One region of the Mesorhizobium sp. M0052 genome, then DNA from elsewhere that is predicted to be linked to it. Evidence: riboswitches for the same ligand, from Rfam matches in the RefSeq annotation. Region 1 holds a riboswitch; each other region holds the start of a gene.

Region 1 (3,264 bases):
GCACATCTTCGACGCCGATGGGCACTCCTTCTCGCTCAAGCCGGTGGAAGTGAAGGCGGCTTGAGATAGCTGCGTCGTACAGGCATGAAAAAAGAGCGGCGGGCCAGGCCCGCCGCTCTTTTTTAAGCTTCGGCTGTTAGTTGTTGCCGAACCGATCCCTGTCGCTGCTCTGAGGAACGAACTTCTGTTGGTCGTTCGACGAGTTCAGCAGCTTGTAGACCGCCGACTTGGTGCCGGTCGACGAAGTGCGGGTGGTGTCGACGGCAGCGGCCGGCTGGTTGGCGCCATTGGAGCCATAATTGTCGCTGCCGGCAAAGGCAGCGCTCGAAACAGCCAGAACGGCTGCGGTGGCAAGAACGATCTTCTTCATTTTAGTCTCCTGAATTTTTCTGATGCCGCCAGCTGCAGCGGATAAGCCCGCCACGTGCTGGAAACCGGCTTTTAGCGGCCGAAAAGGTTACGGTCGGCACCGTGGGCAGGCGCCTGCTCGGCTGGAGCCGACTTCTCAACCGAAGCCGTATGGCCACTATCGGTCGACGTAATCGCAGGCTGGTTGGCGCCGTTCGAACCGTAGTTGTCGCTGCCGGCGAAAGCGCTGCCGGAGATGGCCAAAACGGCGGCGGCAGCAAGGATGATCTTTTTCATTTCAAATACTCCTGAATTTTTTGGGATCCCGAGAGCGACGGGTTAGCCGCCCTTCTTTGGTCGGGATCAGCGATTGCCGTAGAGGTCGCGGTCGGCGCCCTGAACGACAGGCTGCTTGTCAGCGTGCGCCGGCTTCTGAATGGAAGCCGTATACGAGCTGTCGACCGAGACGGCTGGCTGGTTCGCACCATTGGAACCGTAATTGTCGCTACCGGCGAAGGCGCTGCCGGTGATCGCCAAAACGGCTGCGGCAGTGAGGATGATCTTTTTCATTTTTAGTACTCCAGTTTGTCTGTCCGTCTAGCGGCGTGTCTTGGGAGGAATTCGCGTCGTTCGGACAGCCCCGATGTGGGAAAGCCATAGGCTGGTTTCCAATCACGAAGTTGTTCCGTGTGGACCACGGTCCTGCACCTTGAAATTGTGCCAGGAAGTTCCTCTATGGTCATTTATCGCATTGTTTTCAGTTGCTTATGTCGAACCGAGTGGTTCGCTCCGGTGTCGGTTTCCGGGCCGTCGTTCACACCATCCTGCACGCATTGTCAACAGAAACGAACCGTTCGGTTCGATTAGAGATTGCTAGTAACTTTTCGATACCGTTGAGCCCTTTTTGCCCCCGATCGGAACTGGATCCGCAGCGATTCGGCGATGATAGCGCCGCAAGACAGGATCTCAGCCCTTCGGTGGTCGGCGGGGCGTATGCCGCGCGTGTCGCGCCGCATGGATATGATGTCGCTTTCATGCCGACGTCGCGATCGCTGCCGTGATTAGATGATCGCATCTCAGGTGCCGCTTCGTGACGACGCAGCGGAGAATTGGGAAGCCGGTCAGAATCCGGCGCTGCCCCCGCAACGGTGGTGGAGTTGAAGTCGCAACGGGAGACCACTGGGCAGCAGCCTGGGAAGGTGTCGCGATGGTCCGCAAGGACAACTCCAGAGCCCGGAAACCAGCCCGAGATGCCTAGACTCGACTGATCGCGGTGGGCGGTCAAGAGGTGGATAGTGCATGTCCGGCGCCGCGCCGGCCTGCGTCCGATCCTTCCTCCATCACCACCAAGTTCAGTCCTTAAACCACGAGGACAGAACTATGGATACGCGCAACGACATGCTGAGGCTCCTGAACGGCCGCAAGCAAGGCTTTTCGCTGGAACAGCCCTTCTACACCGACCCGGACTATTTCAAGCTCGACATGGAGCTTATCTGGTATCGCGACTGGCTGTTCATCGGCCATGATTGCGAACTGCCGAAGCCCGGCAGCTATATCACCGTGCAGATCGGCGGTTATCCGGTGGTGCTGGTCCGCGACCAGAAGGGCAACATCAACGCCTTCCACAATTCCTGCCGCCATCGCGGCAGCCGTGTCTGCAACACTGAGAAGGGGATGGCGGCAAAGCTTGTCTGCCCTTATCACCAGTGGACCTACGAGCTTGACGGCCGGCTGCTGTTTGCCCGCCAGATGGCCGACGGTTTCGACAAGAGCCAGTTCGGCCTGAAGCCCGTCGCTTGCGAGAGCGTCGGCGGTTACATCTTCATCTGCCTGGCGAAAGAACCTGCCGACTTTGCGCCGATGCGCGCCATGATAGAGCCCTACCTCAAGCCGCACAGGCTGAATGAAGCCAAGGTCGCATTCGAGAGCACCATCATCGAGAAGGGCAACTGGAAGCTGGTCTGGGAAAACAACCGCGAATGCTATCACTGCGCCGGCAATCATCCGGAGCTGTGCAAGACATTCCCCGAAGCGCCGACGGTGACCGGCGTGCAGGGCGCCGACAGCGATCCGGAGATGCTGGCGCACTGGGCGAAATGTGAGGCGGCGGGCCTGCCGAGCAAGTTCCGCATCGATCCGGCCGGGCAATACCGCGCCACCCGCGCGCCGCTGCTGCGCGATGCCGTCAGCTACACGATGTCGGGAAAGCGCGCGGTGACGAAGAACCTGTCCGACACTGTTGCCGCCGACCGCATCGGCACCTTAATGCACTACCACTATCCGACGACCTGGAACCACATCCTGATCGACCATGCGGTCACCTTCCGGGTGCTGCCGATCAGCGCCACCGAAACCGCGGTGACGACCAAGTGGCTGGTGCACAAGGATGCGGTCGAGGGCGTCGACTACAACCTTGAAGAGCTCACCCACGTCTGGACCGAGACCAACGACCAGGACCGCCGCATCGTCGAGGAAAACGCCTTCGGCATCCTGTCGCCGGCCTATGAGCCCGGCCCCTATTCGGAGCTGCATGAGGGCGGCGTGATCCAGTTCGTCGAATGGTACGCGGCCTTCATCGGCCCGCGCCTTGCCGAAGGCGGCCGGCCGGCGCTGCGCAGCGTCGCGTGAGCTGGAGCAGGCGAGGAAGGACCGGAGGATGATGCGATGACGGATCTTGGGCTCTATCGCCATCTTGACCAGATGGCGCCGTGGAACGACAGGCTGCAGGTGCTGGAAGTGACCGGCGTCAGCGACGAGGCGCCCGACGTCAAGACCTTCACCTTCCGCTCCGACAACCAGACCTGGTTCCGCTACAAGCCGGGCCAGTTCTTGACGCTGGAACTGCCGACACCGGACGGGCCACTGATGCGCACCTATACGCTGTCGTCGTCGCCATCGCGGCCGTTTTCGATCGCG
Region 2 (3,264 bases), on a different contig from region 1:
GCTTTCAGCCGGCCCTCGCTTTCCTGGCAAAGCTGCGAGCCGCGATGCCGGCAGGTGTTGTGGAAGGCGCGCAACTCGCCGGTGTCGTCGCGCAGCACGACGATTTCCTGCGTGCCGGCGCGGAATGTCCTGAATGCCAAAGGCTGGGCAAGATCGGCCTCGCGGCAGACGAGCAGCCAGCTTTTGTACCAGATGGCCTCGAGATCGCGCTGGTAAGCCTCGCTATCCCAATAGGCCGATGACGGTAGCGTCGGTTCGGCCCGGCTCAGGCCGTTATAGGGGTCGCGCTCGCTCGGGTTGGGATGCATGGCTGGCTTCCTATGAAGCGTCAGCCGACACCCCGGCAAATCGTTTGTCAATCAGAGTGCCGCATTGCCGGTTGCAGGCGCGGCGCATAATCATGTCGTGGACATGGGACATTCGGAATTGGGGGGATTCGGACGTGGCCGCACGACAGATGTCGCTTACGCCGGAGCTGGTCGCGCGCTGCTGGCGCGAGATCAGGGACCCCGGGCCTGATCCGGACGCGATGCATCTCGATGAAGCCGACTATGACGCGCTTCTGGATGAATTGCAGGTCGAACTCCCGGATAGCGAACCGCTATGGCTGTTCGGCTATGGATCGCTGATCTGGAAACCGGAAATAGATTATGTCGAGGACCGCGTTGCGCTGGCGCGCGGCTGGCATCGGTCCTTTTGCATGAACATGACGCGCTGGCGCGGCACCAAGGTCAGCCCCGGCCTGATGATGGCGCTGGACCGTGGCGGACAATGCAAGGGCGTCGCCTTTCGGCTGACCGACAATAACCGGCGCGAGCAGTTGGGCCGGCTTTTCCGGCGCGAAGTCACGCTGAAGCCGACAAGCTACCGGCCGCGCATGCTGAAGCTTGCAAGCGAGGCCGGACCGCTCAGGGCATTGGCCTTCGTGATCAACCGCAACGGCCTGACCTATTCCGGCCCGCTCGACGAAGGCAAGATCGTCGAAAGGCTGGCCACGTCCTGCGGGCACTGGGGATCGGGCGCCGACTATCTCTACAACACGGTGAAAAACCTTGAAGAGCGCGGCATTCACGATCGCCATCTGTGGCGGCTGCAGCGGCTGGTTGCCGAGCGGATCACCGCGTTGAACCCGTAACGCCGCATGGCGCATTCGCGCTGTTGGCCGGCGGAATTTGGTTTGCCGGATGCGGCCGTTTCAGCCTATAGTCATGCATGTCGTCGGTTCCGTTAGGGACCAAGAGGGAATGCGGTGAGGGCTGACTTGTTGCCCAATGCCGTGGCTGCCCCCGCAACTGTGTGCGGTAGTCCTCTCCAAGCCACTGAGGATTTTTCCTCGGGAAGGTGGGGAAGGGCGCTGATCCGCGAGCCAGGAGACCTGCCGGCGACAGGGAACTGACTTCGATGCCCTCGGGTGGAGGGCGAAAGGACAAGATATGAATACCGCTTCCGTCTCCCTCGGCGCATCCGTCTCCTCGCAGTCGCGCTTCATGCAGCTCGTGCTTAGCGCGTTTCTGGGCATTTTCGTCGTCGGCGTTGTCGGTTTCTCGCATATCGATGCGGTCCACAATGCGGCGCACGACTATCGCCATTCGATGGCGTTTCCCTGCCACTGACGAGGATCTGACATCATGAACCTGTTTCGCAACGTCGTGTTCATCGCGGCGATCGCAGGGCTCGTGGCGGGTGTCGCTCTCGCCTGCATGCAGGCCTACGCCACCGTGCCGCTGATCCTCAAGGCGGAGGTCTACGAAAAGGCTGGTGGCGGCCATGAGCATCAGCATGCCGCGGCGCCCGCCGCCAACGCTGCGGACACCGATGCCATGAGCACCGCCGCGCCGGCGGAAAATGCGGTGAGCAGCGCAGCACCGGCTGAAGCAGCCGCGCCGGCGGAGGACGAAGGCTGGGCGCCGGCCGACGGCTTCGAGCGTTTCGCCTTCAGTGTCGTCGCCAATATCGTCACCGGCATCGGCTTCGCGCTGGTCCTGGTGGCGGTTTCCGAGTTCGCCGGCGGCATCGGCAGCTGGCGCCAGGGCGTGTTCTGGGGCTTGGCCGGCTTTGCCGTGTTCACGCTGGCGCCGGGCCTCGGCCTGCCGCCGGAACTGCCGGCAATGCCGGCGGCCGATCTCATACAGCGCCAGATCTGGTGGTGGGCAACGGTGATGGCAACCGCGATCGGTCTTGCCCTTATCACCTTCCGCACGTCGGCGCCCCTGACCGTGCTCGCCGTCGTCCTGATCGTCGCCCCGCATATTGTCGGCGCGCCGCAGCCTGACAGTTTCGTAACGCCGATCCCGGAGGGCCTGCATCATCAGTTCGTGGTGGCGGTGACGCTGACCAATCTGGTGTTCTGGCTGGTGCTCGGCGCAGTTGTCGGCATAGTGCGCGCGCGCTTCACCGGCACCGCGACCAGCCTGCGCGACAGCTTTGCCTGATCGCAGTTTGACCTTCATCATCGGCGGTGCGCGCTCCGGCAAGAGCGCGCATGCCGAAACTTTGGCAACGGCGTTGCCGCCCCCATGGGCCTATATCGCCACCGCGCAAGCCTATGACGGCGAAATGCGCGAGCGCATCGCGCAGCACCGCTCGCGCCGCGGCGAGGGATGGGCGACCATCGATGCCCCGCTTGATCTTGCCGGTGCGCTCGAGGCATTGCCGGACAACCAGCCGGTGCTTGTCGACTGCCTGACGCTTTGGCTAACCAATCATATGCTGGCCGATCATGATCTGGAGGGGGAGTGCCGGCGGCTGGCCGATGTGCTTTCGCGGCCGCGCGGACCGTGGTTCGTGGTCTCCAACGAAGTCGGACAAGGCATCGTGCCCGACAATGCGCTGGCACGCCGGTTCCGCGATGCCGCCGGCCGGCTCAACCAGCAGATCGCGGTCGTAGCTGATATGGTGCTTCTGATGGTGGCGGGGCTGCCGCTCAAGGTGAAATGAGATGACCGATATCGACACAAAAGACGAAGAGCGCCATCGCGCCAAGATGGCCAAGCGCAAGGCGGTGCAGGACGCCGAGGTCGCGGAAAAGACGGTCGAGAAGGGGCTGCTGATCGTCAACACCGGACCCGGCAAGGGCAAGACCACGGCTGCCTTCGGGCTGGCGCTGCGCATGCTCGGCTATGGCAAGCGCGTCGGAATGGTCCAGTTCATCAAGGGCAAATGGCACACCGGCGAGAAGGATGCCTTCGCGGCGTTTGGCGACCGCGTCGTCTGGCACACGATGGGCGAGGGTTTCACCTGGGAGACGCAGGATCTGAAGCGCGA
Region 3 (3,264 bases), on a different contig from region 1:
ACGCCCGCCTGCCGCGAAAGATCGAGGCCCGCGCCTTGCTGGCCCCCTTCGATCCGGTGGTCTTCGAGCGCGCGCGCACCGAGCGTCTCTTCGATTTCCGCTACCGCATCGAGATCTACACCCCGGCCGACAAGCGGCAATATGGCTATTACGTGCTGCCTTTCTTGCTCGGCGACAAGATCGTCGCCCGCGTCGACCTCAAGGCCGACCGGCCTGCGAGTGTCTTACGCGTCCACGCCGCCTATGCCGAAGCAGGCGCACCGCCTGAGACCACCGCGCAGCTTTTCGAGGAACTAAAGGCGATGCAGGGCTGGCTTGGCCTTGAGCGCATCGAAGTGACGCCGGCCGGCAATCTGGGGCCGGCATTGGCTAGCGAGAGAGATGGCCAACCCTTGCAGCGTCTGTCATAGACGCCTCAATAAGCCTCGTAGGTTGTGCAATGGCATCGGACAAAGTGCTCGACATGATCCATGGCGCCCTCATTGCGCATGGAATAGATGCAGTCCGCAGAGATAGGGACGTCATGCTCCAATCGAAGCAGCTTCGGTTTGAGGCTGAGGTGTTCGAGACGAGTTCTGACCGGCTGGTCCTGGAAATCTACATTTTTTCTCCGCTGCTTGATGTTCAGCCGGTCATTGAATCCTTTGCTGGCTTCGGCGACACGCGCGAACAGGAACTGAACCAGGCGTTTGAAAAGTTTCTCCGTGGTGTTTTCCATGTGGCCATTGAGGGACTGGCCGATCACGTCTGCGAGAACATGCAGGCCGAAATAGAGCTTTGGCAGCGAAGCAGCGCCAGTTGGAAGATCTGGCGAAAAGATGCCCGCTGGAAAATCTATAGCGGCCCGGTCATTTCCCAGGCCACAACCGAGCTATGCTCGCTGACACCAGGCTATCCAGCATTCTATGCCAAGCTGGAAAAGCTGTTCACAGCTTCGGTACCCCCCGGAAGCCATTTTGTCCGGACCTTTCTGGCAGGCTTGAAGGGCACGCTGATTAGTGCCGAAGTCCTTCTGGACAACGCGGTTTGGCATGAGGGACAGAATCTGGCTGTCGGTCATGACTGGGACTATAGCGATGGCTATCAAGCTATCCGACAGGTCATCCTGGCACTGCCGGAAGCCGGGACATGACAGCCCCTGCCGACATCGCCATGTCGTAGCCGTGCGTTGACACCGCTGCCTGCAAAAGCCTAAATCCGCTCCAGACGGTCCCCTGCCCGCAACGGCAAGGGCCAAGAGGGAATGCGGTGCGGGACGAAAAAATCCCAAATCCGCGGCTGTCCCCGCAACTGTAAGCGAAGAGCCAAGGCCGAAAGCCACTGGGTAACACCGGGAAGGCGGCTAACCAAGGCAATGACTCGCGAGCCAGGAGACCTGCCGTCTGAGACAAAGTATCCGATCGCCTGGCGGGTTTCCGGGCAAGGAGCACGGTTTTTGGACCAGAACAGCAGTTTTTCGGCTGGCACAGCGGACATTGCGTCCGGCGACAACGACGCCCTGACCGGCGTGACCGTCATCGTCTGCGCCTCCTGCCGCGATGAGACCGGTTCCGACGCCCATCCGCGCGCCGGCGAATTGCTGGCTGAGGACACACGCCGCGCCGCTGCCGGCGATATCCGGGTCCGCACCGCCGAATGTCTCGGCAATTGCAAGCGCCGCCTCAGCGCCGCGATCCTGCGCGATGGCTGCTGGAGCTATGTCTTCGGCGATCTGACCGCAACCAGCGGCGCCGACCTCGTTACCGGCGCAAAGCTCTTCGCGACTTCGGCCGACGGCCTCATCCCGTGGCGCGGCCGGCCCGATAGCCTCAAGCGCGGCCTCGTTGCCCGCATCCCACCCCTCGACATGCTGAAGGACTGACGATGAACGCTTCAAACCCGGCCGCCAACCTCTCCCGTGTTCCCTGCACTGTCGTTACAGGCTTCCTCGGCGCCGGCAAGACGACGCTGGTCCGCCATCTCCTGGAAAATGCCGGCGGCAAGCGCATCGCCATCATCGTCAACGAGTTCGGCGACATCGGCATCGACGGCGAGATTCTCAAGGGCTGCGGCATCGACACCTGCCCGGAGGAAAACATCGTGGAACTGGCCAATGGCTGCATCTGCTGCACCGTCGCCGACGATTTCGTGCCCGCGCTCGACAAGATCCTCGCACTGACGCCGAAGGTCGACCACATCCTGATCGAGACCTCGGGCCTGGCTCTGCCCAAGCCGCTGGTCCAGGCATTCCAGTGGCCGAGTGTGAAAAGCCGGGTAACCGTCGACGGCGTCATCGCCGTGGTCGACGGCCCGGCGCTGGCTGAGGGACGCGTTGCCCACGATATGGACGCCCTGCAGGCTCAGCGCGCTCAGGACGAAACGCTCGACCACGACGATCCGGTCGAAGAAGTCTTCGAGGACCAGATCGCCTGCGCCGACCTGATCATCCTGTCGAAAAGCGATTTGATGGATTCAGCCGGTTCGGCCCGCGCCAACGCCATCATCAATGAGCATTCCGCTCGCGCGGTAAAAATCGTGCCGACTGCGCATGGCAAGGTCGACCCGTCGGTGCTGCTTGGCCTCGGTCTCGCCGTCGAAGACGACATCGAGAACCGCAAGTCGCATCACGACGGCGCTTTCGATCATGAGCATGACGATTTCGACACCTTCATCGTCGACATCCCCTCGATCGCCAATCCCGACGACCTGGCCAAGCGCGTCGCCACCGCCGCCGAACAGGAAAACGTGTTGCGTGTAAAAGGCTTCGTCGATGTCGGCGGCAAGCCGATGCGGCTTTTGCTGCAGGCCGTCGGCCCACGCGTCAACCATTACTATGACCGCGCCTGGACGGCCGAGGACGATCGCCGCTCGCGGCTCGTCGTCATTGGCCTGAAGGGGCTGAACCGTCCGGCGATCGAGCGTATACTCGCCGGTTGATCTCAGGCACGAGCCGCGATGCATATACTCGCCACGACCTCCGCCTCGCTCGACGATCTCGCCGAGCCAGTTGATCTCCGGCAGACGCCGGCGGATATCGTGGCGCTGTCCTTTACCGACAGCGACCTTGCCGGACTGGCGGCGGCGTGGAAGGCGGACGCCGGCCGCCTGCCCTCGATGCGGCTGGCGGCACTGCGCGACTTGCGCCACCCGATGTCCGTCGACCTCTGGGTCGACAGCGTCGCCCGCCACGCCAAGATCATCCTGGTGCGCATCCTCGGTGGCTATGACTGGTGGCGCTATGGCTGCGACCAGCTTGCCGCGACTGCCCGTGCGAACGGCATCAAG

The links. Region 1 has a riboswitch for cobalamin ahead of NKJ77_RS16475 (aromatic ring-hydroxylating oxygenase subunit alpha). Riboswitches for the same ligand answer to the same signal wherever they lie in the genome.
Region 2: linked by a shared signal. The riboswitch ahead of NKJ77_RS12820 (CbtB domain-containing protein) and the one ahead of NKJ77_RS16475 (aromatic ring-hydroxylating oxygenase subunit alpha) in region 1 are both predicted to bind cobalamin.
Region 3: linked by a shared signal. The riboswitch ahead of NKJ77_RS12580 (DUF1636 family protein) and the one ahead of NKJ77_RS16475 (aromatic ring-hydroxylating oxygenase subunit alpha) in region 1 are both predicted to bind cobalamin.

The regions. Positions count from the first base shown of each region.
Region 1 is NZ_JAMYUS010000011.1:28,826-32,089, forward strand. It holds gene NKJ77_RS16455 (ABC transporter ATP-binding protein) at 1-64, shown strand, start outside; gene NKJ77_RS16460 (DUF680 domain-containing protein) at 137-370, opposite strand; gene NKJ77_RS16465 (DUF680 domain-containing protein) at 442-645, opposite strand; gene NKJ77_RS16470 (DUF680 domain-containing protein) at 712-918, opposite strand; cobalamin riboswitch at 1,410-1,611, shown strand; gene NKJ77_RS16475 (aromatic ring-hydroxylating oxygenase subunit alpha) at 1,729-2,976, shown strand; gene NKJ77_RS16480 (FAD-binding oxidoreductase) at 3,013-3,264, shown strand, end outside.
Region 2 is NZ_JAMYUS010000008.1:83,451-86,714, forward strand. It holds gene NKJ77_RS12810 (aromatic ring-hydroxylating oxygenase subunit alpha) at 1-308, opposite strand, end outside; gene NKJ77_RS12815 (gamma-glutamylcyclotransferase) at 443-1,135, shown strand; cobalamin riboswitch at 1,203-1,397, shown strand; gene NKJ77_RS12820 (CbtB domain-containing protein) at 1,434-1,613, shown strand; gene NKJ77_RS12825 (CbtA family protein) at 1,629-2,432, shown strand; gene cobU (bifunctional adenosylcobinamide kinase/adenosylcobinamide-phosphate guanylyltransferase) at 2,425-2,937, shown strand; gene cobO (cob(I)yrinic acid a,c-diamide adenosyltransferase) at 2,939-3,264, shown strand, end outside.
Region 3 is NZ_JAMYUS010000008.1:36,832-40,095, reverse strand. It holds gene NKJ77_RS12590 (winged helix-turn-helix domain-containing protein) at 1-410, shown strand, start outside; gene NKJ77_RS12585 (DUF6348 family protein) at 440-1,132, shown strand; cobalamin riboswitch at 1,191-1,397, shown strand; gene NKJ77_RS12580 (DUF1636 family protein) at 1,436-1,861, shown strand; gene cobW (cobalamin biosynthesis protein CobW) at 1,864-2,916, shown strand; gene cobN (cobaltochelatase subunit CobN) at 2,935-3,264, shown strand, end outside.